One region of the Neorhizobium puerariae genome, then DNA from elsewhere that is predicted to be linked to it. Evidence: predicted binding sites of a transcription regulator. Region 1 holds the regulator's gene; each other region holds the start of a gene.
The links. The regulator LexA, encoded in region 1, represses DNA repair genes until DNA is damaged. The targets are predictions, from matches to a motif close to TGTTCNNNNTGTGTTCNG.
Positions count from the first base shown of each region.

Region 2: a site for LexA is predicted at 1,882-1,899, ahead of uvrA (excinuclease ABC subunit UvrA). Genes of this name have one in related genera too.
Region 3: a site for LexA is predicted at 1,527-1,544, ahead of ACFFP0_RS15965 (energy-coupling factor ABC transporter ATP-binding protein). Genes of this name have one in related genera too.
Region 4: a site for LexA is predicted at 1,828-1,845, ahead of recA (recombinase RecA). Genes of this name have one in related genera too.

Region 1 covers NZ_JBHMAA010000032.1:7,056-10,407, reverse strand. The annotation lists gene ACFFP0_RS24285 (ComEC/Rec2 family competence protein) at 1-1,822, shown strand, start outside; gene lexA (transcriptional repressor LexA) at 1,803-2,522, opposite strand; gene ACFFP0_RS24275 (helix-turn-helix domain-containing protein) at 2,861-3,352, opposite strand, start outside.
Region 2 covers NZ_JBHMAA010000020.1:76,942-80,293, reverse strand. The annotation lists gene uvrA (excinuclease ABC subunit UvrA) at 1-1,759, opposite strand, end outside; gene ACFFP0_RS18510 (single-stranded DNA-binding protein) at 2,007-2,552, shown strand; gene ACFFP0_RS18505 (HPP family protein) at 2,648-3,352, opposite strand, start outside.
Region 3 covers NZ_JBHMAA010000017.1:61,130-64,481, reverse strand. The annotation lists gene ACFFP0_RS15975 (biotin transporter BioY) at 1-163, opposite strand, end outside; gene ACFFP0_RS15970 (energy-coupling factor transporter transmembrane component T family protein) at 193-798, opposite strand; gene ACFFP0_RS15965 (energy-coupling factor ABC transporter ATP-binding protein) at 795-1,472, opposite strand; gene ACFFP0_RS15960 (winged helix-turn-helix domain-containing protein) at 1,581-2,774, shown strand; gene ACFFP0_RS15955 (Bug family tripartite tricarboxylate transporter substrate binding protein) at 2,868-3,352, opposite strand, start outside.
Region 4 covers NZ_JBHMAA010000036.1:18,507-21,858, forward strand. The annotation lists gene alaS (alanine--tRNA ligase) at 1-499, opposite strand, end outside; gene recA (recombinase RecA) at 680-1,768, opposite strand; gene cckA (cell cycle histidine kinase CckA) at 2,016-3,352, opposite strand, start outside.

The DNA.
Region 1 (3,352 bases):
CGGCCGGGTGCGCATTTCCCCGCCGTCGGGACCGGCCCTGCCGGGGCTCCACGATTTCGCCTTCTCTTCCTATTTCGATGGCGTCGGCGCCGTCGGCTTCTTTTATGGAGCGCCGAAGAACGAGGGGATTTCGCAATCGACGGATGGCTGGAGTGCGGAACTCAAGAGCCGGCTTTTCGATCTGCGCAGTACCATCGCCGACCATATTCGCGAGACTGTGCCCGGCGACGCCGGCGCCTTCGCCGCAGCGATCGTCACGGATGAGCGTCGGGCGATCTCCGAGGAGACGACCGAGGCGCTCAGGCTGTCCGGCCTTGCCCATATCATCGCGATCTCGGGGCTCAACATGGCGCTTGCCGCGGGCATCTTCTTCGTTGGTGCGCGCAGCCTGCTCTCCCTGTTTACGGGTTTTGCCCAGGCATGGCCGGTCAAGAAGCTCGCCGCTTTCGGCGCGCTTGCCATGGTGACTGCCTATTACCTGATTTCCGGCTTCGGGGTCTCGGCCGAGCGCGCCTATATCATGATGGCCGTCATGCTGGTTGCGGTGCTTTTCGACAGGCCGTCGATCAGCCTGCGCAATGTGGCGCTCTCGGCTCTCATCATCATTGCCCTCTCGCCGTCGGAGGTTCTGGGTCCAAGCTTTCAGATGTCGTTTTCCGCCACTGCGGCCCTGGTCGCCGGTTATGCCTTCTGGACGAACCGATCGAGGAAACACGATCCGGAACCCTCGCCGTTCCGGTTTCCCGCACTGATGCCGGCACTGGCTTTCTGGAAATTCACGTCGGGTATCCTCGTGACGTCCCTGATCGGCAGCGTCTCGACCGCGATCTTTTCCGTCGAGCATTTCCATCGCATCGCGACCTATGGCCTAGCTGCGAACCTGGCCGCCATGCCGGTCATCTCCTTCGTGGTCATGCCCGCCGGCCTTGCCGGCATGCTTCTGATGCCCTTCGGGCTCGATGCGCCGTTCCTGAAACTGATGGGCCTTGGGCTCGACGCCGTGATCGCGATAGCAAAGCATGTCGCGGCCTGGGGTGGCGACGTGCCTGTCGGCAGGCAGCATCCCTGGTTCATGGGCGTGGCCACCATCGGGTTTCTCCTCCTGACGCTTCTGAGAACCAGGCTTCGGCTCCTCGGCATTCCGCTCCTTGCGTCGGCGCTGGCGCTGTCATGGCAGGAGCGATCGAAACCGCTTCCGGACATTCTGATATCCGAGGATGGAACGATGGTTGCCCTGCTGGCCGGCGACCGGGTCGCCACCAATCGCGCGCGCCCTCCCGATTTCATCTACGACCAATGGCGGCGGGCGCTTCTGCTGGGCGATCCGTCGAAACCGGAGATGTCTCCGTCCGGTGAAAAGTCTTCCGGCGCGAAATCCGGGGAGCGTCGCGAACTCAAGCCGGCCGAAATGGACGCCGCCCGATCCGGCATCCGGCAAGCGCCGGAAGGCCGGTTCATCTGTTCGGCGCGATCATGGTGCGCGGCAAGGACCGCGGAGGGCGCCATTATCGCCGCCGTGGAGGACAGCCGTTATGCCGGCCCGGCCTGCGATGTCGCCGATATCGTCATCGCTCCACGCGCCCGTTTCGACAATTGCCGCTCCGGCGCGCTGATGTTCAACGGCGAAACCCTTCGAAAGACCGGCGCTCTGGAGATCGCGCTTCGCGGGGCGACGGATATGGAATTCTGGCAGATCCACGCAGCCCTTGCCAACCGGGATCGCCCCTGGATGCAGCATCGCCATTACGACTGGCGAAGTGGCACCTCAGACACCACGCTGCCAGAACCGCTTCAGCAGATGATCAATGATAGCGACGGATGAGGCCGACCAGTTTGCCCTGGATCTTCACCCGGTCGGGCGGAAATATGCGGGTTTCGTAGGCCGGATTGGCCGCTTCGAGGGCGATAGACGCGCCACGGCGGCGGAAACGCTTGAGCGTTGCTTCCTCGTCGTCCACCAGGGCCACGATGATGTCGCCGGGATTGGCGGTGCCGGTGTTCCGGATGACCACCGTATCGCCGTCGAGGATGCCCGCTTCGATCATCGAATCGCCCTTGACTTCCAGCGCGTAGTGTTCGCCGGAGCCGAGCATTTCGGCAGGCACCGCGATGTCATGCGTATTGTTCTGGATCGCCGAGATCGGCACGCCGGCGGCGATGCGGCCCATGACCGGAACGGTAGTCGCATTGGAGGTGTCGTTGTTTGCCACCGGCCTGGGAGCGGCGGCGACCGGCTGCGGTTTTCCGAGGCTGCCTTCGATCACGCTCGGGGAGAAGCCGCGGCGCGGCTGCAGGCTTGGCTGGTAGGCTTCCGGCAGCTTGATGACTTCGAGGGCCCTCGCGCGGTTCGGCAGGCGGCGGATGAAGCCGCGCTCTTCGAGCGCCGTGATCAGCCGGTGGATGCCGGATTTCGATGCAAGATCGAGTGCATCCTTCATTTCATCGAACGAAGGGGGGACGCCGGACTCCTTCATGCGTTCGTGAATGAACAGAAGCAGTTCCTGCTGTTTGCGCGTGAGCATGTTTGGCACCCCGAGAGTCGGAAACAAATCCAGAACGGACACTATATGTTCCATATGTGTTCCGCAAGTCCCTAAATTTCCGTGAAGTATTGCGCGGGAATTTGCTTTTTTAGATTGGCGGAATTCGCTCTATTAGATTAACCGCGCTCAAAGCATTGATTTGCCTGAATATATCATGTCGCCACCCGAAATGGGTAATTTCAAAATCTCGCGAATCTAACGTAGCTCGTACCGCATTAGAAAACATTACGTTTTTTGAGGACATCACTCTCTCAGGGTGCCCGAAAAACTCGCCAGTGGCGACGAGGTGGCGACATGGTTGTGGGCGCGTTTATTGCTTATTTTTGCGTGTCCTCGTCGCGCTCTTTCACCTCGAGCATATCAATTAGGTGATGGGTGAATTCTTCCTGCGTCATGCGACCGCCTGCGGTCATGTCGTTCATTAAAAATTGGAAGTGATTATAGCGATCTGCGATCCATTTTGCGCGGAAACTGGCTTGCTTCCACTTGTCAGTGCCTGGGCCAAACGCCTCTTGGAAAATCCGCGCATTCCAGACGTCATACATCGTCGCAGCTAGAAGCCTGACGTTAATTTCCCCGCCGTACACCCCGGGCAGCATCTGAGTGCGCTCTTTGCCCGTTAGAAGCCATTCGATGTTCTCCCGCGTTTTGAATGCGACTTGCACTACCTCAGCGTAGGGAATGCGCTTTCGCGTTCGCCACGCCGAAACTGTAGACTTATTCACACCAAGGGCGGTTGAGAGGTCGGTGTCGCTGTCCACACCCATCGCTTTTCGCAGGCGATCAATGACAGCATCGGGGTCAATTTC
Region 2 (3,352 bases), on a different contig from region 1:
CGGCGGCGGGGCCGATATCGACGACATAGTCGGCGGTGAGGATCGCGTCCTCGTCATGTTCGACGACGATTACCGTATTGCCGATGTCGCGCAGGTGTTTCAGCGTTTCGAGCAGGCGGGCATTGTCCCGCTGGTGAAGGCCGATCGAAGGCTCGTCGAGTACGTAGAGCACGCCCGTCAGGCCCGAGCCGATCTGCGAGGCGAGCCGGATGCGCTGGCTTTCGCCACCGGACAGGGTGCCGGAATTGCGAGAGAGACTCAGGTAATCGAGGCCGACATCGTTGAGAAAGCGCAGGCGCTCGCGGATTTCCTTGAGGATTCGTACCGCGATCTCGTTCTGCTTGGCATTCAATTCGCCGGGAAGCGCCTCGAACCAGTCGCGCGCCACTCTGATCGACATATCGGTCACTTCGCCGATATGCAGCTTTTTGATCTTCACCGCGAGCGCTTCCGGCTTCAGGCGGTAGCCGTTGCAGGCCGGGCAGGGGGCGGCCGACATGTAGCGCTCGATATCCTCGCGCGCCCAGGCCGAATCGGTCTCCTTCCAGCGGCGTTCGAGGTTCGGAACGATGCCCTCGAAATTCTTGACCGTCTTGTAGGAACGGGCGCCGTCGGCATAGTGGAACTCGATTTTCTCCTCGGTTCCATGCAGGATTGCCTTCTGCGCCTCGCCGGACAGCTCGTTCCAGCGGTTCGAAAGCTTGAAGCCGAACACTTTCCCCAGCGCTTCGAGCGTCTGGTTGTAATAGGGAGAGGTGGATTTGGCCCAGGGCGAGATCGCGCCGTCCCGCAAGGTCCGGGCCGGTTCCGGCACGATCAGCGCCTCGTCCACCTTCTGCTGCGAGCCAAGGCCGTCGCAGGTCGGGCACGCGCCGAACGGATTGTTGAACGAAAAGAGCCGTGGCTCGATCTCCGGAATGGTGAAGCCGGAAACGGGGCAGGCGAATTTCTCGGAGAACAGCACGCGCTCGTGCGTCTCGTTGAGCGACTTGTTGGCCGAGCCCCCGGCGGCCGTCTCTTCGGGCGGCAACGGCCTGTCGGCGAATTCCGCCACCGCCAGACCGTCTGCGAGTTTCAGCGAAGTTTCAAGACTGTCCGCCAGGCGCGCCGAGATATCGGAGCGCACCACGAGGCGGTCCACGACAACATCGATATCGTGCTTGTATTTCTTGTCGAGCGCCGGAACATCGGCAATCTCATAGAATTGCCCGTCGACCTTGACCCGCTGAAAGCCCTTCTTCATCAGGTCGGCGAGTTCCTTCTTGTACTCGCCCTTTCGCCCGCGGATCATCGGCGCCAGGATATAAAGACGCGTGCCTTCCTCGAAAGCGAGGATGCGGTCGACCATCTGGCTGACCGTCTGGCTTTCGATCGGCAGGCCGGTCGCCGGCGAATAGGGGACGCCGACGCGTGCGAAAAGCAGGCGCATGTAGTCGTAGATTTCGGTGACCGTGCCGACCGTCGAGCGCGGATTGCGCGAGGTCGTCTTCTGCTCGATGGAGATGGCCGGCGAAAGCCCGTCGATCTGGTCGACATCAGGCTTCTGCATCATCTCCAGGAACTGACGCGCATAGGCCGAAAGGCTTTCGACATAACGCCGCTGGCCTTCGGCATAGATCGTATCGAAAGCAAGCGAGGACTTGCCCGAACCGGAAAGGCCGGTCATGACGATCAGCGAATTGCGCGGCAGATCGAGATCGATGCCCTTCAAATTGTGCTCGCGCGCACCACGTATGGAAATGGTCTTCAGTTCACTCATCTTCATGCTCTTCGGGGAGGATGGAAGGCCCTTATGTAGTGATTGATGCGCGCCTGGTCGAGACGAAACTGCCGCAACCCGTCGGCGGTTCCGAGTCGGTTGACAGCACTATAGGAATAAATTAGAACAAATAAAGAACAAATTTGTCTGTGGATTAAAAATCATCTGCGCCCAACGGATCGAACCGATGGGTTAAGGTACCACGACGGATTTAGGGCCGCAGGATGCGGCGGACAAGGTGAGAATTATGGCTGGTAGCGTGAACAAGGTTATCCTGGTGGGAAATGTCGGAGCCGATCCGGAAATCCGCCGCACGCAGGACGGTCGCCCGATCGCCAACCTGCGAATTGCGACCTCGGAGACCTGGCGCGACCGCAATTCCGGCGAACGCCGTGAAAAGACGGAATGGCACAATGTCGTGGTTTTCAACGAAGGCCTCTGCAAGGTCGTCGAGCAATATGTGAAGAAGGGCGCCAAGCTCTATATCGAGGGCCAGCTGCAGACGCGCAAGTGGCAGGACCAGAACGGCAACGACCGCTACACGACGGAAGTCGTGCTGCAGGGCTTCAATTCCACGCTGACGATGCTGGACGGTCGCGGTGAGGGCGGGGGCGATCGAGGCAGCTACGGCGGCGGCAACAATCGCGTCGGCAGCGACGTCGGTGGAAACGACTTCAGCGGCGGTTATGGCGGCGGGGACGATTACGGCCGGCCTTCGGGTGGAGCCAGCCGTGGCAGTCAGCCCGCTGGCGGCAATTTCTCGCGTGATATGGATGACGACATTCCGTTCTGATCGGTCGTTCCGGCCGGGCGAGAGCGGCCCCTGTGCACAGTCCTGGGGAATGCTGTAGCGGTAGAGGGGAAGAGCGCTCTTGCGGGTTCCGCGCTTCAGCTGGCTGCGGCATCGGCCAGCATGGCCACCAGGACATCGGACTGGGAGACGATCCCGACCAGCTTGTTGTTCTCCCGCGTGACCGGCAGATAGTGTAGCCCTTCCTCGGCGAAGATGACAATGGCGTCCGCAATGGGAGTGTCGGGGCCGACGGTCCGGACGGGCGCGGTCATGATGTCCTTGACGGTATCGTTGGGAGCGCTGGCGCCGGAAAGCACCAGGCGCAGGCGATGGGCAAAACCGATCCGGGGCCGTCCCTTGGTCCAGTTCGCCTTGTCGAGGAAATCGGTCTGCGTAACGATGCCGATGACCTCGGCCCTGTCATTGGTGACGGGCAGGGCCTTGAAGTGATGGGCGCGCATCAGGTCGTGCGCCTCCTTCAGCGAATTGTCCGGCGCGACGGCAACCACGTCGCGGGACATGATGATGTTGCAATCGAGATGGCTGGCGCGTCTGCGGTAGGAGCGCAATTCCGTCCGCCGCAGGATGGTTTCCAGGTCGTCGCGGTCGATATCGAGGAATTCGTCATATTCCTTGAGCACGTCGTCGAGATCGGCCGACGTGAAGCCGATGCGCTCTATGGGGGCGGGGTCGGCGGTGCCGTGATCCGTCGAAGGCTTGATCGCATGCGGATAGGGGCGACCGGTCAGGTTGTTGTAGATGAGGGCGAGCACCAGCAAGGCCAGGGAATTGCCCGCAAC
Region 3 (3,352 bases), on a different contig from region 1:
AGCCACCCCGCCTGGCGCCGAGGACGACGCCGGCCAGCATGACGCCCAGCGACTGGGCGGAGATCGGCACCGGAATGAAGCCGAGCATGATCGGAGGCACCAGGCCCAGCGCCACGATGATCGCGGCGAACAGGGCGGCCAGAACGAGATCCCGAGTGCTCATGGATATGTATCCTCAATGTCGTGGCAATGTCACTTCCGTGCCCGGATGCCGCGGGCGTCGATGGCTGCGGCGATCTCGTCGGCATTCCTGAGCGTCAGGATGATCAAGGGGGCCGCGAGCGTCAATGGGGCGGGCTTCAACCCCCGGGCGTGATGGGCGTCGCGGATGGCCTGATAACGGTCCACCACCTCTGGCACGAAACGGATCACGAGGCCGATCGCGAGGCCGACATCCGCCGCCTTGATGAGGCCGAGCCGCTCCAGCGGCCGGGCCGCGAGCGTGATTTCGTCGATGAAATCGCCGGTGCTCGTGGTCGCCGTGACGGCGGCCGCGCAAAGCGCCAGGGCGCTGAGCCGCATGAGCACGACAAGCGCCTGGCCCGGACTGTTGAGAACCAGCGTGAAGATCGAAACGGCGGCGACCGTCAGCACGACCATCCGCAGGCGAAGCCAGGATTTCCGCCATCCGAGCCCCAGCGAAGCGTAGAGGCAGGCTCCGGAGACGGCGGCAATGCCGAGAAGCATATGCGAATCGGTCAGGAAGAGCAGGAAGCTGGCCGCCGCGAGCCCCAGGAGCTTTGTCCGCGGCGACAGCCGGTGCAGGAAAGTGTCGCCTTCGACATAAAGCGTCTTCATGCGGCGATTTCCCGATACCGCGCTATGATGTCCCAGGGAACGCCGTCGGCGGCGAGGCGGCCTTCATGGAACAGCAGGACCCGGTCGAAATCCGCAATCAGCGAGAGGTCGTGGCTGATGACGATGACGTCTTCGTCGAGGCCGCGGATCGTCCGTTCCACGAGGTCGCGGTTCCTCAGGTCGAGCTGGTTGGTCGGTTCGTCCATGATCAGGATATTGGGCCGGGTGACCAGCACCGAGGCAAGCGCCGCGAGCTGCAATTCGCCGCCGGAAAGCTCATGCGCCCGGCGCTCCGCCAGATGACCTATGCCGAAACGGGAAAGCACTCCGTTCACGGCCGCGTCGATTTCCCGCGTCGGCAGTCTCCGCGATTTCAGGCCGAGCGCCATGTCTTCCCGCAGGATCGGCAGGATGATCTGGTTCTGCGGGTTCTGGAAGATGAAGCCGGCTTCGGCGCGCACCCTGTCGCCATCCCTTGCGGTGTCGAAGCCGTTGACCGTGACGCGGCCGGCATACGGCGCCACCAGGCCGTTGATCATCCGGGCGAAAGTCGTCTTGCCCGAGCCGTTGAGCCCGATGATGCCGATGCGCCGTTCCGTGAGCGAAAGCGTCAACGGATGGAGCACGGTGCGCCCCTCGAAATGCGCCTCAGCCTCTTCGAACCGTATATCCAAGCCTCACCCTCGCTTTTCAGCGGTCTATAAACCGGATGACAGGCGAGGGGAATTCGGAACAAAACATAAACATTGAAACCGCCGCGCCGGCATCCTAGTCTATCCGCCATGGCGATTCTCATTCCGAACGATCAGGCCCGAAAGATATTCCTCGACCGGCAGCGGCTTTCCGGGCCGCCCGGCCGGGCTCTTGCCAAGACGGGTCTGCTGCAGCTCATCGACGATCTCGGCTTCGTGCAGGTCGACAGTATCGCGACCGTCGAACGCGCCCATCACATGATCCTGTTCTCCCGCAACCAGACCTACAGGCGCGAACATCTGACCGCGCTTCTGGAAAAGGACGGCGAGCTTTTCGAGCATTGGACGCACGACGCCTCGATCATTCCCTCGCGCCTCTTCCGGTACTGGAAGCACCGGTTTCTCCGCCGGGAGCCGATCCTCGCCGAGCGCTGGAGGAAATGGCACGGCGAGGGTTTTGACGCCGCTTTCGAGGAAACGTTCCGGCACATCGCCGAGAACGGCGCGATCATGTCGCGCGACATGAAGACGGAAGACCACAAGTCCGGCGGCTGGTGGAACTGGCATCCGAACAAGACGGCCCTCGAATATTACTGGCATACGGGCAAGCTCGCGATTGCCGGCCGGGTCAATTTCCAGAAGATCTACGACCTGATGGAACGGGTCATCCCGCCGCGCCATCACGAACCGGAAGTGAGCCACGAGGAGTTCATCGACTGGGCCTGCCGCAGCGCACTGGAGAGGCTCGGTTTCGCAACCTCGGGGGAGATCGCCGCCTTCTGGGACCTCGTGACGCCGCAGGAGGCGAAGGATTGGGTGGCCGATCATCGCGACGAATTGACGGAAGTGCTGATCGGCTCCGCCAATGGCGGCCGGCCGCGCCCGTCGTTCGCCTTCGCGGGTTTTCCGGAAAATCCCGGCGATATTCCCGAACCGCCGGCCCGCGTGCGCGTGCTCAGCCCTTTCGATCCGCTCCTGCGCGACCGTGACCGGGCCGAGCGGCTCTTCGATTTCTTCTACCGTATCGAGGTTTTCGTGCCCGAGCCCAAACGGCAATACGGCTATTACGTCTTTCCGCTGCTCGAAGGCGACCGGATGATCGGGCGCATCGACATGAAGGCAGACCGCAGGGCGAATGTGCTCGACGTCAGGCGGCTATGGCTGGAAAAGGGCGTTCGGCCTTCCGTCGGCCGGCTGGAGAAACTGGACGCCGAGCTTCTGCGCATCGCCCGCTTCGCCGACGTCGACAAGGTTGTCTACCAGGACGGCTGGCGCGGCGAGTGAGGTACGCTCCTGCGTGCGTGCGCCGCTCCGGTTTCGCGCAATGGGGAAAGGCCGGAATGAAGCCCGGCCTTTCCCATGCGGCTTTCCGGCCGCCTACTGCTTCTCGATCTTGCCGATCTTCGCCCAGTCTTCCCAGCGCTTCACGTCCATCGTCGCGTAGTCGAGGGTGGCCTGGGGGTTGTCGAGGGTCATCGGTTCGCCGCCATTGGTGCCGACGAACTTGCGGGACTCCTCGCTGGTGGTGACCTCCGTCATCACCTTGTGCATCTTGTCCAGGATCGGCTTCGGCGTACCTTTGGGCGCTGCCAGGACCCACCAGATGCGGACGTCGACATTGGGCACGCCTTCCTCCTGGAAGGTCGGGATGTCGGGAACGGAGGAGATGCGTTTTGCCGTGCTGACCGCGAGAATGCGCAACGTCCCGTCGCGCGAGCGGGCCAGTCCGAAGACCGGATCGCCGACCATGTAGTCGATCGCGCCGCTGGCGAAATCGTTCAGGGAGTCGGCGCTGGTCTTGTAGCGCACCTGCAGCGTGTCCAGGCCCCCGGCATTGGCCTTGTACATCTCGGCGAGGATCG
Region 4 (3,352 bases), on a different contig from region 1:
CGGTATCGCCCATCGCCCAGAAATTGTCGCTGGTCGGGATGCGGATGATCTTCTCATCCGGCAGACCCGCGATCCGCTTCCACAGGTTAAAGGCATCGTCGTCCGTGTGATAGACGGTGACCAGAAGGCGGTTGCGGTCAAGACCGAATTCCTTCGTGATCAGGTTCCAGGCAAGCTCGATCGCACGCTCCTTGAAATAGTCGCCAAAGGAGAAATTGCCGAGCATTTCGAAGAAGGTATGGTGGCGCGCCGTGTAGCCGACATTGTCGAGATCGTTGTGCTTGCCGCCGGCGCGCACGCATTTCTGGGCAGTCGCCGCGGTCGAATAGGGACGCGTCTCAAGGCCGGTAAAGACGTTCTTGAACTGCACCATGCCCGCATTGGTGAACATCAGGGTCGGGTCGTTGCGCGGAACCAGCGGACTGGAGGCCACGACCTCGTGTCCGTTCTTTCGGAAATAGTCGAGGAAAGTCGACCGGATTTCATTCACGCCGCTCATGCTACGCCCTTTTTCCCGCGGATGCGGTGCTGTTATTCGAAAACCAAAGGCTTGTATCGTCCACGCCCACAACTGTCCAGCCGCCCGCCGCCCCGCCAAACGAGAAACCGGCCGCGCATCTTTCGATCGCGGCCGGCTCGAAGGTCCATGGCCAGGAAAACCTGAATGCGGCGGAACCGCTTACATTTCTGCGGCTCCATCGCCGTCGTCGGCCTCCGGGCCGCCATTCTGCAGGAAGCGGTCGGCGATCAGGCCTGCATTCTGGCGAAGCGCCATCTCGATCTCGCGGGCGAGTTCCGGATTATCGCGCAGGAAAAGCTTCGCGTTCTCACGGCCCTGACCGAGGCGTTGGCTGTTGTAGGAGAACCATGCGCCGGACTTCTCCACGATTCCCGCCTTCACGCCGAGATCGATCAGCTCGCCCGTCTTGGACACGCCTTCCCCGTACATGATGTCGAATTCGACCTGCTTGAAGGGCGGCGCCATCTTGTTCTTGACGACCTTCACGCGGGTCTGGTTGCCGACCACTTCCTCGCGCTCCTTGACCTGGCCGATACGGCGGATGTCGAGGCGAACCGATGCGTAGAACTTCAGGGCGTTGCCGCCGGTGGTGGTTTCCGGCGAACCGAACATGACGCCGATCTTCATGCGGATCTGGTTGATGAAGATCACCATGGTGTTCGACTTCGAGATCGAGGCCGTCAGCTTGCGCAGCGCCTGGCTCATCAGGCGGGCCTGCAGGCCCGGCAGATTGTCGCCCATCTCGCCCTCGATTTCGGCGCGGGGCGTCAATGCCGCGACCGAGTCGACCACGAGAACGTCGACGGCACCGGAACGAACCAGCGTGTCGGTGATCTCGAGCGCCTGCTCACCCGTATCCGGCTGCGAGATCAGCAGGTTCTGGAGATCGACGCCGAGCTTGCGGGCATAGACCGGATCGAGCGCATGTTCGGCATCGACGAAGGCGCAGATACCGCCCTTCTTCTGGGCTTCGGCGATCGTCTGCAGCGCGAGCGTCGTCTTGCCGGAGCTTTCCGGACCGTAGATCTCGATGATGCGGCCCTTTGGCAGGCCGCCGATGCCGAGCGCGATGTCGAGGCTGAGAGAGCCGGTGGAAACCGTCTCGATCTCAACGATATTCTCGTTCGAACCGAGCTTCATGATCGATCCCTTGCCGAAAGACCGTTCGATTTGAGACAGTGCCGCTTCCAGCGCCTTGCTCTTGTCCACCGCTTTATCCTCTACGAGCCGCAAACTATTCTGTGCCATGTGATCCCACCTTTAGGTTATTGCCGCCGCGCAAGCAATGAAGCAGCCGATAAAGGTGATGTACCTATTTTGTTCTCATTTGGCAATAGGCATTCAACGGATTGACTTCAAATAGCTATTTCAAATCCGTTCTCATGATGTTCACGCCCGCCGCCATGTGGAGAATTCATCTTTGAAAACAAGGCCTCACCGCAATTGCGGGACGAATCGCGACGGCCGGTTTTCTTCGCAGCCGGGGAATATCCCCTCACTCCGAATCGAGCATTTCCCGGACCGCCACCGCGAGCTGTTTCAGCGAGAAAGGCTTCGGCAGGAAACCAAACTTCGCATCGGCCGGAAGGTTGCGGGCAAACGCGTCCTCGGCATAACCGGAAACGAAGATGAACTTCAGGTCCGGATAGGATTTGCGCAGTTCGGCAAGCAATGTCGGACCGTCCATCTCGGGCATGACGACGTCGGAGACGACGATGTCGACCTTTCCCTCCAGCTCTTCCATGATATCGAGAGCCTCGGTGCCCGACCCGGCCTCATGGACCGTATAACCGCGCGTCTCCAGCATGCGCTTGCCGCCGCGCCGGACCGCTTCCTCATCCTCGACCAGCAGCACGACCGCCGAATTGCCGGTAAGATCCAGGTCTTCCGCGGGCGGCTTCGATACGACCGGCGCCGCAACCGCCTGGCCGCCCGTCCCGCCGGCATTGTCGACCCGCGCGGTCTCCTGCGTGGAAGCCGGAGCCTCGGCGACATGACGCGGCAGGAAAATCCTGAAGCTCGTGCCGCGGCCGACCTCGGATTCCGGATAGATGTATCCTCCGGACTGCTTGACGATCCCGTACACCATGGAAAGGCCGAGGCCTGTCCCCTTGCCCACCTCCTTGGTGGTGAAGAAAGGCTCGAAGATCTTGTCCATGATCTCGGAGGAAATCCCCGTGCCTGTGTCGGAGACCTCCACCATCACGAAATCCTCCGCAGGCAGGTCCGCCTGATGGAAGCCCGCGGCCTCCTGTGCGGAAACGTTGCGGGTCTTGATCAGGATCGTGCCGCCCTGGGGCATGGCATCGCGGGCATTGACGCAGAGATTGATCAATACCTGCTCGAACTGCGAGAGATCCGTGCGCACCGGCCAGAGATCCCGCCCGTAATCCACCTCCAGCTTCACATTCGTGCCGGAAATCAGCCGGTCGACCAGCATGCGCAGGTCTCCGACGACATCGGTGAGGTTCAGCACCGCCGGCCGCATGGTCTGCTTGCGCGAGAAGGCCAGAAGCTGGCGGACCAGAACGGCCGCGCGGTTGGCGTTGCGCTTGATCTCCATCAGGTCCGCGAAACTCGCGTCGGAGGGGCGCGCCTGGAGAAGAAGATGATCGGAGGAGAGCAGGATCGCGGTGAGCACGTTGTTGAAATCGTGCGCGATGCCGCCCGCCAGCGTGCCCACCGCATTGAGCTTCTGGGTCTGCGCCATCTGGGTCTCGAGCGCCTTCTGCTCGGTGGTCTCGACGGCGTAGACGATCGCCGCCTCTTCAGGCGCCTCGTCGCTCTCGTCGACTACCGCGTTCACATAGAAACGCATGTAGCGGTTCTCAT